Linked DNA regions of Prosthecobacter sp.. The protein of the gene in region 1 interacts with the protein of each later gene in a pairwise test. Links are inferred from orthologs where the notes say so. Each region holds a gene or a part of one and is shown in the gene's direction. Other genes may lie near its edges. The genes, in order: U1A53_RS15550 and ligA.

The links.
Region 2: the proteins of U1A53_RS15550 (region 1) and ligA interact in binary tests that used the Escherichia coli proteins (3 or more experiments, as listed by UniProt). The link is inferred for Prosthecobacter sp. from one-to-one orthologs.

The regions. Positions count from the first base shown.
Region 1 is NZ_JAXMIH010000012.1:107,036-110,614, reverse strand. The notes cover bases 222-3,485. They hold U1A53_RS15550 (class I tRNA ligase family protein), read left to right. Parts: upstream 222-600; coding sequence 601-3,285; downstream 3,286-3,485. Other genes in these bases: U1A53_RS15545 (glycosyltransferase family 4 protein), read left to right, coding at 3,350-3,485; U1A53_RS15555 (M28 family peptidase), read left to right, coding at 222-472. In the rest of the region: more of U1A53_RS15555, read left to right, coding at 1-221; more of U1A53_RS15545, read left to right, coding at 3,486-3,579.
Region 2 is NZ_JAXMIH010000007.1:120,725-124,030, forward strand. The notes cover bases 251-3,241. They hold ligA (NAD-dependent DNA ligase LigA), read left to right. Parts: upstream 251-748; coding sequence 749-2,734; downstream 2,735-3,241. Other genes in these bases: U1A53_RS08475 (hypothetical protein), read left to right, coding at 251-618; U1A53_RS08485 (right-handed parallel beta-helix repeat-containing protein), read right to left, coding at 2,849-3,241. Also shown: more of U1A53_RS08475, read left to right, coding at 1-250; more of U1A53_RS08485, read right to left, coding at 3,242-3,306. UniProt on the Escherichia coli protein: DNA ligase that catalyzes the formation of phosphodiester linkages between 5'-phosphoryl and 3'-hydroxyl groups in double-stranded DNA using NAD as a coenzyme and as the energy source for the reaction.

The DNA.
Region 1 (3,579 bases):
GCAGAAGTGGCCGTTTGGCAAAGACAGCGTCTTCCTTTCTCTCGAAACAAGCCGTCCCGTCAACGGAGCCATCATGGGCGGCGGACCAATCCTGCGTGTTGGGGATCGTGTGTCCATCTTCGACAGTGAAGCCGTGGCCGTGTTGATGACCACCGCCAAAGAGCAGGGCATCCGCGTGCAGCGCTGCCTGCTCGATGCCGGAGCCTGCGAAGCCACCGCCACTCAGGCCGCAGGCATCCGCAGTGCCGGCATTTCCCTCCCGCTCGGCAACTACCACAATCTCAACGACGCCCGCCAAATCGCGCCTGAGTTCGTGATGATGGACGATTTGAAATCTCTCATCGACTTGCTGAAGGCTCTCGTCGCCACCAAGCACGACGGCATCGGCGAACGCACCATCCGCGAACGCGTGGAACTCCGCATGATGGAGCACGAGGCGCATCTCAAGGCGGGATCGAAGCTGTTCAAGTAGGCGTAAGAAGGTCAAGGAATGGTCAAGAGGTCAAGCAGGTGCCGTCTTGACTCCTTGACGGCGCAGCCAGCTTGACGTGCGCAGCACATCTTGACCTGCGGCTCTCCCTCGCCTTCTTCCGCGCCCCTATGTCCAGCGAGCAGCGCAAAGCCTTCCCATTCTCCGAGTTTGAACCGAAGTGGCAGGACGTGTGGGAGGCGAAGAAGGCCTTCCGCACGCCCAACCCCGGTGATGCCGACTTCGATGCCTCGAAGCCGAAGTACTTCGTGCTCGACATGTTTCCGTATCCCAGCGGCGCGGGTTTGCACGTCGGTCATCCTGAAGGCTACACCGCCACGGACATCATCGGCCGCTTCAAGAAGATGTCCGGCTTCAACGTGCTGCACCCGATGGGCTGGGACGCCTTTGGCCTGCCTGCGGAGCAGTACGCCATCAAAACCGGTCAGCACCCGCGTGCGACGACGGAAAAGAACATCGAAGGCTTTCGCGGCCAGTTGAAGCGCCTCGGCTTCGCCTACGACTGGGATCGCGAGGTGAACACGACCGATCCCGGCTACTTCAAATGGACGCAGTGGATCTTCCTGAAGCTCTACAACTCGTATGTGAACGACGAGGGCAAAGCCCGTCCCATCGCCGAACTCGAAGCACAGGGACTGAGCCGTGAAGAGATCGACCATCGCCGTCTGGCCTACGTCTCGTCCGCGCCGGTAAACTGGTGCCCGGAACTCGGCACCGTGCTCGCGAATGAGGAAGTCGTGGACGGCAAGAGCGAAGTCGGCGGTTTCCCCGTCGAGCGCCGCCCGATGCGCCAGTGGATGCTGCGCATCACCGCCTTCGCGCAGCGCTTGATCGACGAACTCGACGGTCTCGACTGGCCGGAAGGCATCCGCATGCTCCAGCGCAACTGGATTGGCCGCAGCGAGGGTGCTGAGGTGAAGTTTAAGGTCGCTGGCATCGACGAAACGATCACCGTCTTCACCACACGGCCCGACACGCTGTTTGGAGCCACCTACATGGTGCTCGCGCCCGAACATCGCCTCGTCGATGAAATCGTGACCGAGGAACAGCTCGCCGCTGTCGAGGAGTATCGTGAGAAGACCACCCGCAAGAGCGATCTGGAGCGCACGGAACTAGCCAAAGAAAAATCCGGCGTCTTTACCGGCGCTTACACCATCAATCCGGTCAACGAGGAGAAAATTCCTATCTGGATCGCCGACTACGTGCTCCAAGGCTACGGCACCGGAGCCATCATGGCTGTGCCGGCGCATGACGAACGTGATTGGGAGTTCGCCACCAAGTTTCATCTGCCGATTCGTGAGGTGGTAGCTGATGCACCGCGTTTGGGCGGAGAAGGCAGCGCTGTCTGTGAGATGGAGCCAGCCGCATGTCTTAGCTGCGAAGGATTTGCGGTGAACTCCGGCTTTCTTAATGGCCTGGCAACGATTGACGCGAAGCACCTCATCACCGCCTGGCTCGAAGAAAAAGGCCTCGGCAAAGGCACGGTGAATTTCAAGCTGCGTGACTGGCTCTTCAGTCGTCAGCGCTATTGGGGCGAGCCGTTCCCACTGGTGTGGGAAGATGGCAAGCATCGCAGCATTCCTGAAAGCGAGCTGCCGCTGCTGCCGCCGACGCTGGAAGACTTCAAACCGACTGGCACGCCGGAGCCGCCGCTGTCGAAGGCCACGGATTGGGTGCGCTACTCGGCCACAGCGACGCGTGAACTCAACACCATGCCGCAGTGGGCTGGTTCGTGCTGGTATTACCTGCGTTACTGCGATGCCTCGAACGACCAACGATTCGTTGGAGAAGAAGCGGAGCGTTACTGGATGACGGGGCGCTTGGATGGGAAGGTTTCCACATCTAATGGCCTCCCTGCCTCTTTAGCTCCTTTAGCGGACTTCGATACGGATTTTGAAACTCCAAAACCCGGTGGCGTCGATTTGTATGTCGGCGGCACCGAGCACGCGGTGCTGCATCTGCTTTATGCTCGTTTCTGGCACAAGGTGCTCTTCGATCTCGGTTACGTCAGCACGCCGGAGCCGTTCCAGCGCCTGGTGAACCAAGGCCTGATCATGGGCGAGGACGGCCAGAAGATGTCGAAGTCACGCGGCAACGTGGTGAATCCCGACGATGTCGTGGCCGAGTATGGCGCCGATGCGCTGCGCCTGTATGAGATGTTCATGGGCCCGCTGGAGCAGGTGAAGCCCTGGAGCATGAAGGGCGTCGAAGGCGTGTATCGCTTCCTCGCGCGCGTGTGGCGTCTCGTCATGGAAGTCGATGACGAAGGCACCTGGAGTGTGTCATCCGCACTGCAAGACGTGCCCGCGAACAAGCAACTCACCAAAGCGCTGCACGAAACGATCAAAAAGGCTGGCGAAGACATCGAGAAGCTCAGCTTCAACACCGCCATCAGCCAGATGATGGTCTGCACCAACGCCTTCACCGGCGCGGAAGTGAAGCCCGCCGCTGCCATCGTCACCTTCCTCAAAGTGCTCAGCCCCTTTGCCCCGCATCTCGCGGACGAGTTGAACGCCCGCATCGCCAGCAAGTTCTCCAATCTCGCCGTGAACGGCCTGCTCAGCGACGCCACCTGGCCCGTCTATGATCCCGCCGCTCTCATCGAAGATGAAGTCGAAATCGTCTTCCAGGTCAACGGCAAGCTCCGCGACAAGGCCCGTGTGCCGATTCAGGCCACGAAGGAGGAGATCGAGAAGATCGCCCTCGCCAGCGCCCGCGTGCAGGAGTTCATGGAAGGCAAGCCGCCGAAGAAGATCATCGTCGTGCCGGGGAAACTGGTGAACATCGTGGTTTAACGTAGCCTTGTTGCTGTGCAACAAGGGGCTTCCAGTTGCACAGCAACTGGACTACTTTCTCGCTATGCGCATCGCGATCCTCCACTACTCCAAGCTGCCCGTCATCGGCGGCGTGGAGCGGGTGATTGGTGATCAGGCGAAGGTGCTGTCTGCGCTCGGGCATGAGGTGGAGGTTTTGACGCGGAGCGAGTGGCGTGGCGGAGCTTACGATGCGGTGATCGTCCACAATGTCTTCACGATGCCCTTTGACCTCGATTGGACAGGGGAACTCATTCAGCAAGCCGCCGCGACACC
Region 2 (3,306 bases), on another replicon or contig:
CCCGGCGTCGCCCCCATGCTCATCATGCCGCTCATCATGCTGTTTCCGGCTGGGGGACGTGGTGCCGCGGGTGCGCAGGCCGCGATGATGATGCAGGGCTTCGCCACCTGCTTTCTCGGCATGGTGTCCTTGCAGGCCATGATGTTTCTTGGCTGCTCCGAGCATTGGCGTGCCGCCGCGTTTTTCCGCACCGCGCCGCTGCCACATTGGACGCCGCTGTTTCACGGCTCGCGCAAGGCCGTGCTCTTCTGGCTGAGTTTCCCGGTGCTGATCGTTCAGACCGCCATCCTGTGCGGCATTCAGCGCTCGTTGGCACCGCTGGCGCTCAGTTTGCCCGCCGTGCTGTTTCTGCCCGCGTTCTCGCTTGTCAGCGGAATCCTCGGCCAGTGGCTGCCGCTCTCCAAACCCTCTGAGGAGGTCAAAAACACCGCCGCAGGCTGTCTCATGATGGCCGGGGCCATGGTCGCCGCCGGCATCGTCGGCGGACTCGCGAGCTGGATGTGGCATCTCGGCCACTTTGAATTTTTTCTCGTCATCGAAGCCGTCCTGATGCTCGGCTCCGCCTTCCTCATGAAACACCTCATGCGCGGCACGCCCTGGGTGGAGGAGAAGGAGTGATCCCGCACTGTAGTCCCGGCTTTAGCCGGCTCCCTGAGCCGCCTAAAGGCGGAACTACAAAACATGCCTTCTCACGAAGCTGCTTTTTCCCGTTTCCTTGCGCCTCTTTGCGGCTAATCAGATCAGAACCATGACCCACGCCGAAGCCGCCGCCCGCGCCGCCTTTCTCAGCGCCGAACTGCACCGCCACAACCGCCTCTACTACGTCGAGGCGAAGCCGGTCATCTCGGACAAGGAGTTCGACGTGTTGTTGCGTGAGCTGCAGGACATCGAGGCGAAGTTTCCTGACCTGCTGACACCCGATTCCCCCACTCAACGCGTCGGCGGCGCTCCGCTGGAAGGCTTCACGCAGATCACGCACACCGTGCGGATGATGAGCCTCGATAACACCTACTCCGAGGAAGAACTCACCGCCTTCTTTGCTCGGGTGCAGAAAGGCTTGGGTCGTGAGAAGATCGACTGCGTCATCGAACCGAAGGTCGATGGCGTCGCCATCACGATCCGCTACGAAAACGGTGTCTTGAAGCACGGCGCGACGCGTGGCGACGGCCAAACCGGCGACGACGTCACCAACAACCTCAAAACCATCAAGCGACTGCCGCTGCGACTGCCCAAAGACGGACCACAGACCTTCGAAGTGCGCGGCGAGGTCTTCATGCCTAAGGCAGGCTTCGCCAAGCTGAATGAAGAACGCGACGAGGCCGGTGAGCCGCGTTTCGCCAACCCGCGCAACTCCACCGCCGGCACCTTGAAGCTGCTTGATCCGAAGACCGTTGCCAAACGTCCGCTCGACATCGTTTTCTACGGCCTCGTCGAAGCCAGCGACGTGCAATCGCAGACTGAGGTGTACGCGCTGCTCGATGCCGCCGGATTGCGCAAAGCCGATCTCATCTGGCATGCTGACAGCGCCGAAGGTTTGCTCACGGCGATTCGTGAACTCGATGAGAAACGCAAATCACTGCCCTACGAGACCGATGGTGCCGTCATCAAGGTCAACAGCTTCGCCGATCAACGCGAACTTGGTGTGACGAGCAAAGCCCCGCGCTGGGCCATCGCCTACAAGTATCAGCCGGAGCAGGCGGAGACGAAACTTCTCGCCATCGACATCCAAGTGGGCCGCACCGGCGCTTTGACGCCTGTGGCACGTCTGGAACCCGTCTTGATCAGCGGCAGCACCGTCAGCAACGCCACGCTGCACAACTACGAGGAGATCGAGCGCAAAGACATCCGCGTCGGCGACATCGTGGTCATCGAAAAAGCCGGCGAGATCATCCCCGCCGTCGTCACGGTGAAAAAAGAGCATCGCAAGGGCGATGAAGGCGTGGTGATAGCGCCCACGCATTGCCCCGTGTGCGGCACTGGCGTGCATCGCGATGAGGAGCAGGTCGTCATCCGCTGCCCCAATCCGCACTGTCCGGAAGTCGTGAAGCGCCGCATCGAGCACTTCGTCAGTCGTGCCGCCATGGACATCAGCGGCCTTGGCGAATCCGTCATCGCCCAGCTCGTTGAGTTGAAGCTCGTTCGCGATGTGGCTGATCTTTACGGCCTCAACGAACTGCTGCTCGCCCGACTCGATCGCGTCGGCACCAAGAGCATCGACAACTACCTCAAAGCCATCGAAGCCAGCAAGCAGCAGGACCCGTGGCGGCTCGTCTTCGGCCTCGGCATCCTCCACGTCGGCGCGGGCGGTGCCCGCAAGCTGCTCGAACACTTCGGCAGCATCGATGCCATCGCTTCAGCAAGCATCGAAGACCTCACGCAATGCCCCGACATCGGTGCCATCGTCGCCCCGAGCATCCACGCCTGGTTCCGCGACGAGCACAATGCCGCCCTGCTTGACCGTCTGCGCTCAGCGGGCCTCAATTTCGCGCAACGAACCGTCACCGCCGCCTCCGATAAGCTCAACGGAACCACCTGGGTCATCACCGGCACCTTGAGCGAAGACCGCGAAACCATCGCTGACACCATCCGCGCCAACGGCGGCAAAGTCAGCAGCAGTGTCAGCGGCAAAACGACCTACCTGCTTGCTGGCGAAGACGCGGGCAGTAAACTCGACAAAGCCACGAAGCTCGGCGTGAAGATCATCACCGAAGCTGAGTTTCGGGCGATGCTGTGATCCAGAGCTTGGGCAATGGAGTGAGTGGCCGTGGAAGGTGCTTTGGCTCGGCGCGGATTGGGTGCGTCAACGGGGCGCGGGCCTCCAGACTTGGGCAAGCGAGGTGACAACTTCTCATTCTCTCACCCCAATCTTCTCCACGGGGATAGCCTTGAAGCCGAGCTTGAAGGCAGGTGACTCGGGTTTGAGGCGAAAGTCGTCGTTCTTCCAGTCCATGAAGAGTGGATCGGCGACGAGGCTGTGCTGGTCCCAGCCAGCGGCCTGCCACGCCGACCATTCGTCGAGAGGTTCGGCTTCGGTGATGCGAACGTCGTCGATGAAGACCTGTCCCTCCGGCTCGTGGCAATCGATGCGGAGCCAGAAGGCGGTCATCCACGGTTTCCAGCCGGTTTCGTTCTCGATCAACATGCGGCCCGTGGCTTCGACTTCGCGCCATTCGTTGGTGGCGGTGAGGCTGGTGCTGCCAGCCTGCCAGTAGCCTTCGCCATTTTTGAAGGAGGCAAAGGCGAGGCTGAACTTGGCCGTGGGTTCGCTGGATTTGACGCGGAGTTTCACGCGATAGGCGGCACCGG